2 regions of the Streptomyces sp. NPDC041108 genome follow, and region 1 is predicted to be linked to the other one. Evidence: predicted binding sites of a transcription regulator. Region 1 holds the regulator's gene; the other holds the start of a gene.
The links. The regulator HspR, encoded in region 1, represses chaperone genes until heat shock. The targets are predictions, from matches to a motif close to TTGAGNNNNNNNNNCTCAA.

Region 1 (9,423 bases):
ACAGCACCTCCGGCGGAGCCGAGACGTCGGGACCGTCGGAGAGGCTGATGAAGAACAACGACCAGAACAGCAGAGGCGAGAGAAGTCCGGGCAGCAGCTCGTGCACATCGCCGACGCGGAAGCATGAGTTCAGCGCCGAGTAGGTGGTCACCAGAATGAGCACCGCGGAGCCGAGCATCAGCAGGAAATAGGCGATGGGGGCCAAGAGGGCCAGCAGGCCCACCACCAGGCCGAGGAGCACGGTACCGGCCCCCGCCTCCGAGTCGTCGGAATCGGACAACCACGCGTTGAGGCCGTCGGGAGACAGCACGTTGCCCCGCACCGCCTGGAGCATGAGCCAGAACATGCCCATCTCCAGGGCGAGGACGCCGAGCACCGTCAGCGGACTCACGAGACGGCGCGCGTACAGGCGGCGCAGCGGCGGGCGCGCGGCGACGATGAAGACCGTGATGCCCACGGCTCCGGCGGCCACCAGGACGGCGCAGCCGATCATCAGGTTCTCCACCTTGCCCAGGACGAAGTCCTCCCGCCCCTTGCGCATCGGGTAGGCCAACACCAGCCAGACGCCGGCCAGGAGCCCCAACACCGTCCGGGCCCGCTGGAGCCGGTCGATGACCGGGTCCGATATCCGGTCGGGACGGATCGGAACGGCTCGCACCACCGGGCCGGCGAACGCCAGGCGGACGAATCCCCGCAGCCCCGTTCCAGTGTCCACGTGCGTTCTCCCCCGAGTCGGCCCACGTTTCGCGCGCGTGCGCGCGACCAGACCCTATTCGATCATGGTCACGTCATCCATATCCCTCAGGGGTGCTGCCGCGGGGCACCTGACGACAGGTGGGTGCCCAGGGAATTCCCCGACCACCCACCGCCGCTACGCCCGAGGGTCGGCGTCCTCCGTCACCGCCCGTCCGCCGCCATGATGCCGACGCACTCATCGAGAGCCGCGCACAACGCCGGCACGAAGGCCGCGAGTTCGGCGTCCGACGCCTTCCCTGCCTCCAGTACGGCACCCACGACCGTCACCAGGACGGCGGCGGCCTTCAGTGCGTGCTTATCGGCGAGCGCTTCGAGAAGACCGCCGGGATGCGTGTCCGCGAGGGCCTCCCTGCCGGTCGCCGGGTCCACGCCGAGGCTGCGCAGACGCGGCCCGCTCATACGGCGGCCTCCCACGGGCAGTAGTCCTGACCCAACGTCGCCAGAACGGCCGCCCGGCGCCGCGCCCGCTGCAGGCGCCTGCGATCGAGCTCGTCCCGCTCGCGCTCCCACACGACGACGTAGGGCCGGACGAGGGGCGACCCGTCGACCCTGATGATGTCGCCGAGGAATGGACACGTAGGTGCGGGCCGGGATGCGGCAACGGGCGGGCAGGAGGGTGCAGGCGTCCCGGGCGCGGCTCGGTGTACCCCGCGAGCAGGCAGGAAAAGGCTCAGGATCGCGGCCAGTAGGCTGCGCATAGGTCGACTCCTGTGTAGTCGGCTGAGCCCCGGCACGGAAGCTCTCACCCTTCCCGCCGGGGCGCTTTCGTGCCCAGGATAAGCACAATCTGCTCCCTGTGCACAGTGTGCTTTGTCTGCACAGTCCGCACAGTGTGTTACCCAGTGCGCGGGATGCACTGCACGCGCAGATGATCGGAGCATGGTTGAGTACGAGTGGGTACGCATCGCACGGGACTTGGAGCGCCGGATCCGCAGCGGGGAGATTCCGCCCGGCGGTCGGCTTGAGAACGAGCGCGCGCTGGCCGATGTGCACCAGGTCAGCCCTGGAACAGTACGACGGGCTGTGCGTGACCTGCGCGAACGAGGGCTGGTCGAGACGCTGGCGGCCAAGGGGACGTATGTTGTCGACCCGCTGCCGCCCGTCTCCGGGGAAGCGTCTACTCGGTGATCCTTGACCGTACGCGCCCGCTGTGGCGACAGATCGCAGCGGAGATCATCCGGCGCATCGAGGACGGCACATACCCGCCGGGAAGCCGCGTGCCGTCCACTCTGGAGATCGCCCAGGAGTTCGACGTGGTGAACGCGACGGCGGCGAAGGCCATGCGACATGTGCGCGAGCAGGGCTGGACGCGAGGCGAAGTCGGGCTGGGGACGTTCGTGGCGGACACGCTGCCGCCCTCCTCCGAAGACCCCCGACCCCCGGCGTAGCCGAGCACTGACCGGCTCGCGGGCGACCCCGGCGCATTACGGCGACCTCTTTGGACATCGCCCCCGCCGGTCCTCCCGCAAGGGCCCGAGCTGGACCATCCGGAGAGAGAGCGACTGATCAGCCGCTGGTGGTGTTGCCGCCGCGCGGGGGGCTGACCTCGCCGATGTCGTCGAGGACCGCGCGAGCGTCCCTGACGTTCATCTCCAAGATGTCGCGGTCGAAGTTGCCAGGGTCGCGCCGATATCGCCCCCTGCCCACTTCCGACACAAATGCACTGGCTGGGATGGCGTCCTGGCCCGGAGGAAGAAACTTGAGCATCTCCTCGTACGCCGCGACGACATAGGCCATCGCTCCCCGAAGCTTGTGGTGTTCGGACTCGGGGGTATTGAGGAGCTGAATTCCAGTGGATTCGGCGAGCCGACCCGCGACCGCCTCGAACTCTCCTGGATCAATGATCTGAGACGGCTCAGCGCCACCGAATGCCGGCGGGGGCGGCGGAATCTCTTCCGTCATACGGAACTCGAAACGGCGGGTTCGTCCACACTGCCGACAGGCACCCTCGTACACCGCGACCAGGTCGTCGCCGTGCAGTTCCAGCCGGTGTTGGCGGTCGAAGTCGCCCGACCCGCACTCACACCTATGCAGGTCCATGTACAGGTGTGCTTCGGCCGATGAGCGCGCTGTCAACATGACATGATCCTAAGGGCTGTTCAGCGCTTGCGTCGGCGCGGATACAGGGGGAGGAACATCACGTGGACACGACGGTCACCGATGCGCGGTTGCGGGCCCAGCAAGCGGCGCTGATCGCGACGGTGAAACGTGAGATGCGCACAGTGACGTCCGTCGTTCTCGGAGAGCGGTTCAGGTCGATCGAAGAGCGGATATCCGAGGACGGCAGGGAGTACTTCGCCCTGGAGGACACGCAGGGCGGTTCGGCCGACCTCTGGCTGGACGCCATTCCCATGGTCTCGGGAATGATCGCCAATACGATGACGAACACGACGACGGATCAGTACGTCGTGCAGATATCCGACCGTCTGCCCAGCGAACTCCTGACCCGTGTCCTCGCCCACGAGGTGGGTGAACTCATCGCCGCCCGCGACCGGTCGAGTCAGGGTCTGGCTCCGGTGGGCAGGGACCTCCTGAACCAGGAGGCCGATCTCGGCGACCGACACGAACTGTCGAGCAGGGACCACGGACGCGTCGCCGAACTGAACTGGCTCGCCGCCCGCGCCTCCAACGCGGAACTCCCGGCGCCACAGCGGGCCGAGGCACGTGCCGACCTCTCGGCCCTGATCGACCGATGCGGTATGCGACCAGTGGCAGCCATAGCCGACGGAGAGCCGTACGCGGACGAGTCTCGTGCCGCCCGTAGGCGGCGCACCCTCTCCAAGGATTTCCTCTCCTCCCGAGCCAAACGCCTGATCGCCACCCTCGCCCACCCCATAGAACACCTCGACCCCACCGACGCCGCCGCCCTCCAAGCCTCCCGCGACGCGGCCCTCCGCGCCGAACGTCAGGTCGAGGCCTTCATCGGCCGCCGCGAAGTCACCATGCCCATGCCCGGCTACGACCAGAACGGACTGCCCCTCCCCCGCGACCAGTTGGAGGCAGCGTCCGTTCAATGGGCCGAATACCGCGCCCAGATCAGCGCACGCACCGAGCAGGCGATCGAAGGGCAGTTGGCGCAGAGGGAGTTCCCGACCCGCCGCGTGGTGATCGGCGGCGGCGCGAGCCTGACCGGACGGGACCCGGACGCGCTGCTGATCGACGGAAACGGCCGGTGGCACCTGGACCCCGGCCGGGGCATCGTGCAGTCGGCGGATCAGGACCGGGACCTCGCCCAGTGGATGGGAGTCGACCCGCACTCCACGGTCGAGCACCCCGGGCACCGCCTGCCCATCGAAGCCGTACGGATCTGGGAGGACCAGCTCGCCACCCGGGGAGACGTGGTGAACGGCCACGCCCGCCTGCGGCTCGGCCGTGACGGCGAACTCCTCGCCGAGATCCAGAGACCGGCTGTGGACGGCAAGGAGGCCCCACCCCCGCTCTGGGTGGCCTGCGACGGCGTCCCGAGCATCGCCACCGGTCTGACTCCCGAGGTCGTCCCCGGCATGCCTCGTGGGGACCACCCGGTGGAAAGCCGCAGCGAGGCCGTGCGGCTGATCGGTGACCGGCTGCGGGAGCTGGAGGACGAGGGCCTGCCGTACTCGGGCGAGCTGCGGGCCTGGCTGACCCAGGCCGAGCGGGGCGGCACGGACGCTCGTACGGTGCTCGACGTCCTGAAGTCCTCACCGCTGATGGAGGCCCTCACCGCCGGCCTCAGCCCCGGCAAGGCCCGCATCGACAACTGCTTCGGCGCCCTCGCCGCGACGGGCAAGTGGGAGACGGCACGCGAGGAGGCACCGGGCCGTGCGCTGCTCGGCGACGAGGTCGCCGAGAACCGCTTCGATGCGCGGGAGGCCAAGGACTGGGTCGTCGCGGGCTCCGGCGGCACCGGGGTAGCCAACGCCGAGATCATCCTCACGCAGAACCCGGACGCCCACGTCACGATCATCGGCGCGCCTCCACCGCTGGCCCTGCGGCACCAGGTCCAGTTCCCGGCGATGGAGAAGGCGTACAGCGGGCCCGACCGGCCACGGCTGACCTTCATCACGGCGCGGCTGGGTGCCGTCGAGACCTACTGGGACGAGGAGGCCGAGGAGACCCGCTTCCAGATCCCCTACGAGGAAGGGGAAGGAGAGAACAGCCAGCGGAAGGTGCTGCGGGCCGGCGGCTACGTCACCAGCCTCGGCCGTACCAACCCGCTCCCGCCCGCCCTCCAGGTCCTCGCGAACGAGGTCCGGGACCGGGGCGGTGAGATCTCCGGCGATCTGCAGTTCGACAAGGACGACCAGTACATCGGCTACGGCCTCACCTTCACCGTCGACGGCAAGGAACACCGGGTCGACGTGGACGGCGCGGCCTCCTGGCAGCTGCCGCGCGAGATCTTCGCCCCGGAGTCGGGCCTCCAGCAGCAGTTGAACGAGATGGGCGCCCGGGGCCTTCCCGCCGAGACCGGCAACGCCGCTCCCGGCTTCGCCCCCGTCGCCCGCCAGAGCGCCCTGCGCGCACGCGCCGTGGCAGCGGTCCAGGCAGGCGATGAGAGCGCTGTGCAACACCGGTCGACCATCCCGGAACGCTGGCGCCGCCCGGGCCTGGCCACCGAATCAGCCGCAGAGACGGAGACACCGGGCGGGGGCCCCGCGAGCGCCACCCCGCCGCAGAAGGAGGCACAGCCGCGGCAGAAACCCCCCACCGCCGAGCGGTCTCCGAGCGCTCCCACCCCCGCCCGACCGGCACCCGGCACGCCCGCCGCCGATCGAGCCGCACCCGACACCCCCCTCTGGGAAGTCGGCATGCCTCCGCGCGGCACCTCCGGCGCGCCCCGCCCCACTACCCAACAGCCACAGCAACTACCGCCCGGCCACGAGCGCCCCCATCCGGGGCTCGGCATGGGCGACTGACCCAGCCGACCGGAGACACCGCAGGGGGCCCGGGAATCAGCCCCGCTCGGGCACCGGCGCCTTCCGACGACCGAACTGGCCACCGAGAGCTGACGCCCGACGCGGAAGGGCCCGGAGGTTCGTGCGAACCTCCGGGCCCTTCCGCGTACTTGGGATGGTCAGTCCGACTGTGCCTGCCGCCCCTTCGGCCGCCACACCACCAACGCGCTGCTCTGCTGCATCTCCTGATACGGCACCAGGTCGCGCCGGTACGAGGCGTGGACCGCGGCCTCGCGCTGGCGCATGGTCGCGGCGGCTCCGTCGAGGGCGGCCTCCATCTCGGCGACCCTCGACTGGAGGGCGGCGACCTGGTTCTCCAGCTCGATGATGCGCTTGATGCCGGCCAGGTTGATGCCCTCGTCCTGCGACAACTGCTGGACGGTGCGCAGCAGTTCGATGTCACGGGCCGAGTAGCGGCGGCCGCGCCCGGCGGTGCGGTCCGGGGAGACCAGGCCGAGACGGTCGTACTGGCGCAGGGTCTGCGGGTGCAGACCGGACAGCTGGGCGGCCACCGAGATGACGTACACCGGTGTCTCTTCCGTCAGCTCGTACGCCCTGCCCAACGGATTCTGCCTACGGCGGCCGTCCATCACATTCAAGCTCCCTTCGCGGCCTGGAACAGCTCCGCCCGCGGGTCCTCGTCCGCGGTCGCCTCGCGATACGCCTCCAGGGCGTCACGAGCCTTCCCCGACAGGTCCTTCGGAACACTCACCTCGACGGTGATCAGCAGGTCCCCGCGAGTCCCGTCCTTGCGGAAGGCGCCCTTGCCCCGGGCCCGCATCGTACGGCCGTTGGGGGTGCCCGGAGGCAGTTTCAGGGTGACCGGCGGTCCGCCCAGGGTCGGGACCCGGACCTCACCGCCCAGTGCCGCCTCGGGGTAGGTCACCGGGACGGTCACCGTGAGGTTGTCGTCCTTGCGGCCGAACACCGGGTGCGGATCGACGTGCACGACGACGTACAGGTCGCCCGCCGGTCCGCCCCGTTCCCCGGGCGCGCCCTTGCCCCGCAGCCGGATCCGCTGGCCGTCGGAGACGCCCGCCGGGATCCTGACCTGCATGGTGCGGGAGGACTTGGCGCGGCCCGACCCCTTGCAGATGTCGCAGGGGTCCTCGGCGATCAGGCCCCGGCCCTTGCAGTCCGGGCACGGGTCGGTCAGGGAGAAGCCGCCGCCCGAGCCCCGCGCGACCTGGCCGGTGCCGACGCACGTCGGGCACACACGGGGTGTGCCGTTGGCGTCGCCGGTGCCGGAACATGCCTTGCAGGGCGACTGCGAGGACATCCTGAGCGGTACGGTCGCACCCTCGATGGCCTCGGTGAAGCTCAGCGTGACCTCGGACTCGATGTCCTGGCCGCGCCGGGGCTGCACCCGCGTGGTGCCGGAGCTGCCCCGGTTGAACAGGCCCCCGAAGACATCGCCGATGCCCCCGCCGAAGCCGCCCGCCTGCCCCCCGCCCTGGGCGCCGCCTCCGAAGAGGTCGCCCAGGTCGAAGTTGAACGAGCCGCCGCCGGCGCCCGGCCCCGGGCGGAACCCGCCGTTGCCGAAGAGGGCGCGGGCCTCGTCGTACTCCTTGCGCTTCTTGGGGTCACCGAGGATGTCGTTGGCCTCGGAGATCTCCTTGAAGCGCTCCTCGGCCCTGACGTTCCCCTTGTTGGCGTCCGGGTGGAACTCGCGGGCGAGTTTGCGGTACGCCTTCTTGATCTCGGCCTCGGTGGCGTCCTTGGGGACGCCGAGGACCTTGTAGTAGTCCTTCTCGATGAAGTCCTTGGTACTCATCCGCGACGTCCCTCCTTCCGCTCATCCTGCATGCCGCCTGCGTCAGCCCTCGTCCGGGCCACCGCTCTCCTTGTCGTCGGCACCGGAGGCACCCTCGGCCTCCTCGGCCTTCGCGGTCTGCGCACCGGGCTGCGGTTCGGCCACGGCCACCCGCGCGGGGCGGATGGTGCGCTCGCCGATGCGATACCCCGGCTGGAGAATCGCCACGCACGTCGTCTCGGTCACGTCGGGCGCGTAACTGTGCATCAGGGCCTCGTGGATCGTCGGGTCGAAGGGCTCGCCCTCCTTGCCGAACTGCTGCAGGCCCATCTTCGCCGCGACCGTCTCCAGCGATTCGGCGACGGACTTGAAGCCGCCGACGAGTTCGCCGTGCTCCCGCGCCCGGCCGATGTCGTCGAGCACGGGCAGGAGTTCGGTCAGGAGGTTCGCGACGGCGATCTCCTTGACCGTGATCCGGTCGCGCTCGACCCGTCGGCGGTAGTTCTGGTACTCGGCCTGGAGCCGCTGGAGGTCCGTCGTGCGCTCACCGAGCGCCGTACGCACCTGGTCCAGCTGTGCCGTCAGACCGGCCACCTGGGCCGTCGCCGCCGCGTCCCCGGCCGGGGCCGCCCCCTCCTGGGGGGCGGCCTTCGGCTCGGCGTCGTCAGAGCCGGAGGGGACATCAGGCTGCTGCGGCTGAGCCGACTGCGGCTGCTGCTCGTCGAAGCCCGGGGTCTCCTCCGTCACGCGGCACCGTCCTTGCGCTCACGGTCCTCGTCGACGATCTCGGCGTCGACGACGTCGTCGTCGGCCTTGGCGTCACCGGCGCCGGCGCCGGCCTCGCCGCCCGCGGCCTGCGCGGCCTGGGCGTCGGCGTACAGGGCCTGGCCGAGCTTCTGCGAGACGGCGGCGACCTTCTCGGTGGCCGTGCGGATCTCGGCGGTGTCCTCACCCTTGAGGACTTCCTTCAGCTCGGCGACGGCGGCCTCGACCTCGGTCTTGATGTCGCCCGGGACCTTGTCCTCGTTGTCCTTGAGGAACTTCTCGGTCTGGTAGACGAGCTGCTCGCCCTGGTTGCGGCTCTCGGCGGCCTCGCGGCGGGCGTGGTCCTCCTCCGCGTACTTCTCGGCCTCCTGGCGCATCCGGTCGACCTCGTCCTTCGGCAGCGAGGAGCCGCCGGTGACGGTCATCTTCTGCTCCTTGCCCGTGCCCAGGTCCTTCGCGGTCACGTGCATGATGCCGTTGGCGTCGATGTCGAAGGCGACCTCGATCTGCGGGACACCGCGCGGGGCGGGCGGCAGACCGGTCAGCTCGAACATCCCGAGCTTCTTGTTGTACGCCGCGATCTCGCGCTCGCCCTGGTAGACCTGGATCTGCACGGACGGCTGGTTGTCCTCGGCGGTGGTGAAGATCTCGGACCGCTTGGTCGGGATCGTCGTGTTCCGCTCGATGAGCTTGGTCATGATGCCGCCCTTGGTCTCGATACCGAGGGACAGCGGGGTCACGTCGAGGAGCAGGACGTCCTTGACCTCGCCCTTGAGGACACCGGCCTGCAGGGCGGCGCCGATGGCGACGACCTCGTCCGGGTTCACACCCTTGTTGGCCTCGTTGCCGCCGGTCAGCTCCTTGACGAGCTCGGCGACGGCGGGCATACGGGTGGAGCCGCCGACGAGAACGACGTGGTCGATCTCGGAGAGGGCGATGCCGGCGTCCTTGATGACGTTGTGGAACGGCGTCTTGCAGCGCTCCAGCAGGTCGGCCGTCAGCTGCTGGAACTGGGCCCGGGTGAGCTTCTCGTCCAGGTGCAGCGGGCCCTCGGCGGAGGCGGTGATGTAGGGCAGGTTGATCGAGGTCTCCGTGGAGGAGGACAGCTCGATCTTCGCCTTCTCGGCGGCCTCGCGCAGACGCTGCAGGGCCATCTTGTCCTTGGCGAGGTCCACGCCGTGGCCGGCGCGGAACTGCTGCACCAGGTAGTCGACG
Region 2 (9,423 bases), on a different contig from region 1:
GGGCTCGTGCAGACTGGCCGAATGCGCACCGAACTGGTCTCGGAGCCCGGCGACCCCCTCCGCCCCAACGAGGACTTCGCGTCGGTGGCCCTGCCCGCGGGGGGACAGGGCGGCGCCCTCGTCGTCCTCGACGGCGTGACTCCACCGCGCGACGGCTACGGCTGTCGACATTCGGTCGCATGGTTCACTTCCCGCCTCGGCGGCACCCTGACCGAACTGTCCGTTTCGGAGCGGGATTCGCCCTTGTCCGACGTGCTCTCACAGGCCATCTCCCGTACCGCCCGGGCCCATGTCCAAACCTGTGACCTTTCTCACCCGCGAACACCACAGGCCACAGTGGCCCTCGCCCGCTGGTCACCGGCGGCCGTGGAGTACCTGGTGCTGTCGGACTCGGCCCTGCTGCTCGAACGACCGGACGGCACGGTGACGGCCGTCCTGGACGACCGGCTGTCCCTGCTGCCCCCGGCCTCCCGGGCCACGGCCGCGATCGTCGACTCGACCGTGCGCAACCGGGAGGGCGGCTTCTGGACGGCGGCCGCCGATCCGGCGGTGGCGGCCCGGGCGGTGACGGGCACCGTCCCCCGTGCGGAGGTGCGGTCGCTCCTCGCCCTGACGGACGGCGCGAGCCGCTGGGTGGAGACGTTCCGCGAGGGCGACTGGACGGCCTGCCTCACCCTGGTCCGCAAAGTGGGGGCGCACGGCCTGGTGCGGCGCGTGCGGGAGCTCGAATCCACCGATGTGGAACGCGAGTTCCTGGGCCGTGCCAAGCGGCACGACGACGCGAGCGTGGTGTACGTGCGGGAGTGACGCGGTGGGGCCGAGGGCGGGGTGTCCGCGCGGGAGCGAGGGCTGCCCGCGCCGCTCAGCCCTCCACTCCGCGGTTCAACTGGTGCAGCAGCCGTGCCAGTTGGGCCACCTCGTCCCGGTCCCAGCCCGCGAGCTGCCGTACGTAGGCGACCCGGCGGGCGTCCCGGACGGCGCGGAACCGGGCCCGGCCCTCCTCCGTGAGGTGGACGAGCCAGGCGCGACCGTCGGCGGGGTCGGGTTCGCGGGCGATCAGGCCGAGGTGTTCCAGGGCGCGCAGTTGACGGGACATGGTGGCCTTGCCGACTCCGATGTAGGCGGCGAGTTCGGTGGCGCGCAGGCGGTGGGCCTCGTCGAGGCGGGCGAGGAGGCCGTAGGCGGCGGACTCCAGGTCGGGGTGGACGGCACGGGCCATCTCCCCGGACTTGGCGCGGGCGCGCCGCAACAGGACCGTCAACTCCCGCTCCAGCGCCAGGAATGCCTGGTCCATGGCGCCCGCCGGCATACCGGCTCCGAGACCGCCGCCGCCGCCGTCGCCGTTCCCGCCGTCGCCGTTCCCGCCCTCGTCGTGCACGTCAGCGCTCCTGCTTTCCGATTCCGGGTACCTGATGGTTTCCGCCTGCTCCGCGTCCGCGGGCAGCACCGGTCAGTATTTCCCAGGTGGGGGGCGGAGGCGGTGCAGGCCGCCCGCGGGGCCGGTGAGGGCTGGTCGCGCGGTTCCCCGCGGGCCCGGTGCATTCAGGGCCGCGGGGAACCGCGCGAGAGGTCCCTGCCGGTCACGCTGCCACCGGCACCTCCACCGCCGCCGGCGCGAGCGCCAGCTCCAGGACCTGGCGGACATCCGTGACGGCGTGCACGTCGAGCTTCTCCAGCACCTCGGCGGGCACATCATCGAGGTCCGCCTCGTTCCGCTTCGGGATGACGACGGTCGTGACACCGGCCCGGTGCGCGGCGAGCAGCTTCTGCTTCACCCCGCCGATGGGCAGGACCCGGCCCGTCAGCGAGACCTCACCCGTCATGGCCACGTCCGTGCGGACGAGCCTGCCGGACAGGAGCGAGGCGAGGGCCGTCGTCATGGTGACGCCGGCGCTCGGGCCGTCCTTCGGCACCGCGCCCGCCGGGAAGTGGATGTGCACGCCCCGGTCCTTGAGGTCGGCGACGGGCAGCTCCAGCTCCGCGCCGTGCGAGCGGAGGAAGGAGAGGGCGATCTGCGCGGACTCCTTCATCACGTCGCCCAGCTGGCCGGTGAGGGTCAGCCCCGCCGCGCCCGTCTCCGGGTCGGCGAGCGACGCCTCGACGTACAGCACGTCGCCGCCCGCGCCGGTGACGGCGAGCCCGGTCGCGACGCCCGGCACGGCCGTACGCCGCTCCGCCGGGTCCTGCGCCGCCTCGGGCACGTGGTGCGGACGCCCGATGAGCCCGCGCAGGTCCCCGTCGGTGACGGTGAACGGCAGCTCCCGCTGCCCCAGTTCGTGCTGGGCGGCGACCTTGCGCAGCAGCCGCGCGACGGACCTCTCCAGGTTCCGGACGCCCGCCTCGCGCGTGTACTCGCCGGCGAGCTTGCGCAGCGCGCTCTCGTCGAGGACGACCTCGTCGGCGCCGAGCCCGGCCCGGTCCAGCTGACGGGGCAGCAGGTGGTCCCGCGCGATGACGACCTTCTCGTCCTCTGTGTATCCGTCCAGCCGGACCAGCTCCATGCGGTCGAGCAGCGCCTCGGGGATCGCCTCCAGCACGTTGGCCGTGGCCAGGAAGACGACGTCGCTCAGGTCCAGCTCGACCTCCAGGTAGTGGTCCCGGAAGGTGTGGTTCTGCGCGGGGTCGAGGACTTCGAGCAGGGCCGCCGCCGGGTCGCCCCGGAAGTCGGAGCCGACCTTGTCGATCTCGTCGAGCAGGACGACGGGGTTCATGGACCCGGCCTCCTTGATGGCCCGCACGATCCGGCCGGGGAGCGCACCCACGTACGTACGCCGGTGCCCGCGGATCTCCGCCTCGTCCCGTACGCCGCCGAGCGCGACCCGGACGAACTTGCGCCCCATCGCGTGGGCCACGGACTCGCCGAGGCTGGTCTTGCCGACGCCGGGCGGCCCGACGAGCGCGAGCACGGCGCCGCCGCGCCGCCCGCCGACGACGCCCAGTCCCCGGTCCGCACGCCGCTTGCGCACGGCGAGGTACTCGGTGATGCGTTCCTTCACGTCCTCCAGGCCGGCGTGCTCGGCGTCGAGCACCCGCTGGGCGCCCCGGATGTCGTAGGCGTCCTCGGTCCGCTCGTTCCAGGGGAGTTCGAGCACGGTGTCGAGCCAGGTCCTGATCCACCCGCCCTCGGGGGACTGGTCACTCGACCGCTCCAGCTTGTCGACCTCCTTGAGCGCGGCCTCCCGCACGGTCTCCGGCAGATCGGCGGCCTCGACGCGGGCCCGGTAGTCGTCGGACTCCTCACCGTCCTGTTCGCCGTTCAGCTCGCGCAGTTCCTTGCGGACGGCTTCGAGCTGACGCCGCAGCAGGAACTCGCGCTGCTGCTTCTCGACGCCCTCCTGGACGTCCTTGGCGATGGTCTCGGCGACGTCCTGCTCGGCGAGGTGGTCCCGCAGCTGCTGGGTGGCGAGCTTCAGCCGGGCGACGGGGTCGCCGGTCTCCAGGAGCTGGATCTTCTGCTCGGTGGTGAGGAACGGCGAGTACCCGGAGTTGTCGGCGAGGGCGGACACGTCGTCGATCGCCTGTACCCGGTCCACGACCTGCCAGGCGCCGCGCTTGCGCAGCCAGCTGGTGGCGAGGGCCTTGTACTCCTTGGCGAGTTCGGCGACCTGACCGGGCAGCGGCTCCGGCACGCTCTCGTCGACGCTCGTCCCCTCGACCCACAGGGCGGCGCCGGGCCCGGTCGTCCCGGCCCCGATCCGCACCCGGCGCACCGCGCGGATGAGCGCGCCGGGGTCCCCGTCGGCCAGCCGTCCGACCTGCTCGACGGTCCCGAGCACACCCGTGCCCGCGTACGCCCCGTCGATCCGCGGCACCAGCAGCACCTTCGGCTTCCCTGGCTCGGCCCGCGCCGCCGCCTGCGCGGCCTCCACCGCCGCCCGTACATCCGTGTCATTGAGGTCCAGCGGCACCACCATTCCCGGCAGCACGACCTCCCCGTCGAGCGGCAACACGGGCAGGGTGAGCGGTGCGGACGTCGAAGCCATGATCTCTCCCTCGGCAGTCAAGTTGAGCTATGCCGACTCAATGCACATGAGCCGAGGAATGTTCCCCGAGGGGCGCCGCGTTCGCTGTGGGCGATCAACCGGGCGGGAAGAGGGGCGGAACGGGTGCCGTGGAGACGGCGTACGGGGTCGTGCGGGCCAGGGGCGCGACGGTGGCACGGGCGCGCACCCGGGGGACATGCGGCCGGCCTGGCCTGGGGCGAGGCGACGTTGACGCGGGCCGGAGCGACTGCCTCTCGCGAGACGAAAGGGCCTTCAAGCGGGCCGAAGTCGACGGACACCCACGCAGGCCCGACACCTGGCATCCGAGTCGGCCGGGTCGACGAACACCCGCACGAGCCGGAGTTGACGGATGCCCACGCGGGCCGGACCCGGCGAACGTCCACCCGGCCGCGGGGCGGGAACCCCGCTGATCACCAGCCGTCGTGGCGGTCCGCGCCTGCCTCCGGGAGCGCCCGGCGGTCCCGGTCCGCCCGTCGCCGGTGGCGTACGAGCGGCCAGGTCGCCACTCCCATCGTCAGGGACAGCAGGTGACCCCAGTTCGTCACCGGGTCCGTGTAGGCGATCAGGTCGTCCACCAGCATTCCGGCGAACAGCAGCAGGATCGGCCACCGCAGCCACGGCGTCAGCAGCCCCGCCAACGCGCCCACGCACGCCGCCACCCCGAAGCTGATGCCGTAGTCGAGGCGGTGGAGGGAGCTGCCGGGAAGGTGGCCCGCCAGGACGGCGAACCCGACCGGGACCTCCGTGACCAGGGTGGCGAGGACATGGCCCAGCAGAAAGACCCCGGCCGTGCGCCATCCGCCGATCCGGCGCTCCAGTGCGGTCAGTACCAGCAGGAAGGCGAGGGCGTACGGGGACGCGACCCCGCCCGCGACCCACAGCGCGCTCGCGGGCAGCACGAGCACGGGGGCCAGGACCAGGTGTGCCACGTCCGTGCTGGAACTCTGGTGGAGCGCGTGCACCACGGCGGGATCGGCGTACTCGGCCACGACCGAGGTGACGACCAGGACGCAGGCGTAGAAGAAGGTGAAGGGCGTGCCGACGGGGGTGGGGAGCAGGCGCCAGGGGCGCGGGCCCCGGGCGCGCGCGACCGGGGCGGCAACGGATCCTGCGCGCCCCGCGCACTCCCCGTCCCCGTCCGGCACGCGCACGGACGCCGCACCCGGTTGCCGCGGGATGCCGTCGAGGACGGGCCCGGTCACCGACGGCGTCACCCGGGCCCCCGCCGCCCGCGCCCCGGCCTCAAGGCCCTCCAGGCTCTCCACCGGCTCGACCGGCACACCGGACGGTGCCGGCTCGACGGCCCGAGTCGGCTCGACGGGTTCCACGGGCTTCACGGGCTTCACGGCCTGGGCGGCATCCAAAGTGAGGCGCTCCTTCCGTTTCACCCCACCCTCGACGCTCCGATACGCCCCTGTCTGTAACCTCCGCCACCCTCTCCCCGATTCACAGCGACTCGACAGCAGCGACGCCCCCGCGGCAGCTCGCAGGTGCCCCGCCCGCCGCCGTAAAATCGTCGGCCCCCTCGCCCGCGCACAGGTAAGGATGGACGCATGCCCATCACCGACGAACCCGAAGTCATCGACCGGCGCGAGGGCCCCTACGGGGAGGTCGTGCTCCGCAGGCACGGGGAGCTGCTGCAGATCATCGCCAACGGCTGCTTCCTGATGGACACCTCGGACGGCCGCTCGGAACGGCTGCTGGTCGACGCCGCCCTCGACGCGCTGAGCGACCGTTCTCGGCCGAGTGTGCTGATCGGCGGCCTGGGCGTCGGCTTCTCGCTCGCACACGCCGCCGCGGATCCGCGCTGGGGAACGATCACGGTCGTCGAACGCGAACCCTCCGTGATCGAGTGGCACCGCGCGGGCCCGCTGTCCGAGGTGTCCGCGGAGGCGCTGAAGGACTCACGCACGGCCATCGTGGAAGCCGATCTCGTGGCGTACGTCAATGAGACATCCGACACGTTCGACGCACTCTGTCTGGACATCGACAACGGGCCCGACTGGACCGTCTCCGAGACCAACGGAAACCTGTATTCACCTGCTGGATTGGCAAGCTGCGCAAGGGTGTTGAGGCCGGGCGGGGTGCTGGCCGTGTGGTCGGCGCAGCCTTCTCCGGAATTCGAGGAAACCTTGCGGAATGCCGGGTTCCAACGGGTGCGTACCGAAGAGATCGAGGTTGCCCGGGGAGTTCCGGACGTGGTGCACATCGCGATCCGACCTGGATAGCCGCAGTGCGGTGACTGCCCGTACCCTGCTTGCCTGACGCCGATCATTCAAGCGTCAATCGCAGTCATGCGCAGCCATGCGTAGTCAAGGGATCACCCCACGGATTCCGGAAAGCAACACAGGGGCGGGCGATGGAGCAGACACACACCACCCACAGCGGCACCGCAGCGACCCCGGGCGCACAGCGCCGGGTGCTCGTGGTCGAGGACGACCCGACGATCGTCGACGCCATCGCGGCCCGCCTGCGCGCCGAGGGTTTCGTCGTGCAGACCGCGACCGACGGGCCCGCCGCGGTCGACACCGCGGAGGCATGGCAGCCCGACCTGCTGATCCTCGACATCATGCTGCCCGGCTTCGACGGCCTGGAGGTGTGCAGGCGCGTCCAGGCCCAGCGGCCCGTCCCCGTGCTGATGCTCACCGCCCGGGACGACGAGACGGACATGCTGGTCGGGCTCGGCGTCGGCGCCGACGACTACATGACCAAGCCGTTCTCCATGCGGGAACTGGCCGCCCGCGTGCATGTCCTGCTGCGCCGGGTGGAGCGGGCCGCGCTGGCCGCCACCACCCCGCGCTCGGGCATCCTGCGCCTCGGCGAGCTGGAGATCGACCACGCGCAGCGCCGCGTCCGGGTGCGCAGCGAGGACGTGCACCTCACGCCCACCGAGTTCGACCTCCTCGTATGTCTCGCGAACACCCCGCGTGCCGTACTCTCGCGCGAACAGTTGCTCGCCGAGGTGTGGGACTGGGCGGACGCGTCCGGGACGCGGACCGTGGACAGCCACATCAAGGCGCTGCGACGGAAGATCGGCGCGGAGCGGATCCGCACGGTGCACGGCGTGGGGTACGCCCTGGAGACCCCGACTCCCTGATCCCGTGCCGGAGCACCGCGTGCGCGGGCATACCCAGGCACACAGGGACAGAGGGCTGGTGGCGTCATGAGCGGAGTCGGTGACCCGGGGTCACGCAAGGGCGCGGGACCGCTGAGCGGTCTGCGTCCCTTCTCGATCAAGACGAAGCTCGGCGCGCTCGTCGTCATCTCGGTGCTGATCACGACCGGTCTGTCGATGATCGCCGTGCACACCAAGACGGAGCTGCGCTTCATCACGGTGTTCTCGATGATCGCCACACTCCTGATCACGCAGTTCGTCGCGCATTCGCTCACCGCCCCCCTGGACGAGATGAACGCGGTCGCCCGGTCCATCTCCCGCGGCGACTACACCCGCCGGGTCAGCGAGAACCGCCGGGACGAGCTGGGCGACCTCGCCCACACGATCAATCTCATGGCCGACGAGCTGGAGGCACAGGACCGCCAGCGCAAGGAACTCGTGGCGAACGTCTCCCACGAGCTCCGCACGCCCATCGCCGGCCTGCGCGCGGTCCTGGAGAACATCGTCGACGGCGTCACCCAGGCCGACCCCGAGACGATGCGGACGGCCCTGAAGCAGACCGAACGCCTGGGGCGTCTGGTGGAGACCCTGCTCGACCTCTCGCGCCTGGACAACGGCGTGGTCCCGCTGCGCCGCCGCCGCTTCGAGGTCTGGCCGTACCTCTCGGGCGTCCTCAAGGAGGCCCAGATGGTCTCCTCGGCCCGCGGGGGGATCGCCTCAGGCTCCGGCAATCACACCCGCACGGACGTCCATCTGCACCTGGACGTCCATCCGCCGGAGCTGACCGCGAACGCCGACCCGGAACGCATCCACCAGGTCGTCGCCAACCTCATCGACAACGCGGTGAAGCACAGCCCGGCGCACGGCCGCGTCACGGTGAAGGCCCGCCGCGGACCCACCCTCGACTCCCTGGACCTCGAAGTCCTCGACGAGGGCCCGGGCATCCCCGAATCCGAGTGGCACCGTGTCTTCGAACGCTTCAACCGCGGCGCCGTCAGCTCCCCGCACGGCCCCGGCAGCGACGGCGGCACCGGACTGGGCCTCGCCATCGCCCGCTGGGCCGTTGACCTGCACGGCGGCCGCATCGGAGTGGCCGAGTCCCCGAAGGGCTGCCGCATCCGGGTGCTCCTACCGGGAGGAACGGGATGAGAAGGGCAGGAGCGGCGGGGGCGGAAATCCACTGATACCCACATCACGTATGGCTGAATCCCCCCACCATTGCCGAATATCGCTCATCCTCCCGGTGCTTACATCTCCCCCAAGTTGACGTAAAGTTCGAAGCGGAGCCACAAGATCCACGGCAGTTCCGCCCAGCCGGACACGTGTGATCAGGTGCGTTCAGGCAGAGGGCCGCGTGCACATATCCGCAGGCCCCGCCCGAGGCATGCCCGGTGTGCACCCTCCAGCCCCATTCCGGACCGGAACCACGCTTGTTTCCCGCCATTTCCACCCCCGAAACACGCTTTCCGATGTGACTTACGCGACGAAGAGCGGACTCGGCCTGACCTTCCCGGCCACGGGGGCGTAGCCTTGATTCCCGCTGTCCATCACCTTGTGAAGCGGAAGAGGGCGGTTGCCGCCGTGTCGCCACAGTCCCCCAGTAACTCGAGCATCTCGACCGACGCAGACCAAGCGGGTAAGAACCCCGCCGCGGCCTTCGGTCCGAACGAGTGGCTCGTCGACGAGATCTATCAGCAGTACCTCCAGGATCCGAACTCGGTAGACCGAGCCTGGTGGGACTTCTTCGCCGACTACAAGCCGGGCGCAGCTGCCGCCTCGGCTCCGGCGAGCACTGCGGCCGCGGGGGCCGCAGCGACCACCACGCCCGCGGCACCCGCCGCGCCGGCCCAGGCCGCTCCCGCGGCTCCGGCCGCGCCCGCACCGGCGGCCCCGAAGCCCGCCGCCGTTGCGCCACCTGCCGCCGCGAAGCCCGCGGCCGCCGCGCCCGCACCGGCCAAGCCGGCTGCCGCGGCCCCCGCGAAGCAGGCCGCGCCCGCCGAGGGCCCGGAGCTGATCACGCTGCGCGGCCCCGCCGCCGCGGTCGCGAAGAACATGAACGCCTCCCTGGAGCTGCCCACGGCCACGTCCGTGCGCGCGGTCCCGGTGAAGCTGCTGTTCGACAACCGCATCGTCATCAACAACCACCTCAAGCGCGCCCGGGGCGGGAAGATCTCCTTCACGCACCTGATCGGCTACGCGATGGTGCAGGCCATCAAGTCGATGCCGTCGATGAACTGGCACTACGCGGAGAAGGACGGGAAGCCCACCCTCGTCAAGCCGCCGCACGTCAACTTCGGCCTCGCC

Region 2: the regulator HspR is predicted to act here: its motif matches at 4,006-4,024, upstream of lon (endopeptidase La).

The regions. Positions count from the first base shown of each region.
Region 1 covers NZ_JBVIYK010000006.1:304,895-314,317, reverse strand. The annotation lists gene ACZ6BB_RS19550 (hypothetical protein) at 1-715, opposite strand, end outside; gene ACZ6BB_RS19545 (hypothetical protein) at 898-1,155, opposite strand; gene ACZ6BB_RS19540 (GntR family transcriptional regulator) at 1,636-1,884, shown strand; gene ACZ6BB_RS19535 (GntR family transcriptional regulator) at 1,881-2,144, shown strand; gene ACZ6BB_RS19530 (hypothetical protein) at 2,263-2,835, opposite strand; gene ACZ6BB_RS19525 (hypothetical protein) at 2,898-5,651, shown strand; gene ACZ6BB_RS19520 (heat shock protein transcriptional repressor HspR) at 5,810-6,280, opposite strand; gene dnaJ (molecular chaperone DnaJ) at 6,286-7,464, opposite strand; gene grpE (nucleotide exchange factor GrpE) at 7,507-8,190, opposite strand; gene dnaK (molecular chaperone DnaK) at 8,187-9,423, opposite strand, start outside.
Region 2 covers NZ_JBVIYK010000003.1:129,421-138,843, forward strand. The annotation lists gene ACZ6BB_RS10120 (protein phosphatase 2C domain-containing protein) at 22-807, shown strand; gene ACZ6BB_RS10125 (MarR family winged helix-turn-helix transcriptional regulator) at 863-1,378, opposite strand; gene lon (endopeptidase La) at 1,581-3,983, opposite strand; gene ACZ6BB_RS10135 (rhomboid-like protein) at 4,415-5,368, opposite strand; gene ACZ6BB_RS10140 (spermine/spermidine synthase domain-containing protein) at 5,558-6,232, shown strand; gene ACZ6BB_RS10145 (response regulator transcription factor) at 6,364-7,101, shown strand; gene ACZ6BB_RS10150 (sensor histidine kinase) at 7,168-8,268, shown strand; gene ACZ6BB_RS10155 (multifunctional oxoglutarate decarboxylase/oxoglutarate dehydrogenase thiamine pyrophosphate-binding subunit/dihydrolipoyllysine-residue succinyltransferase subunit) at 8,701-9,423, shown strand, end outside.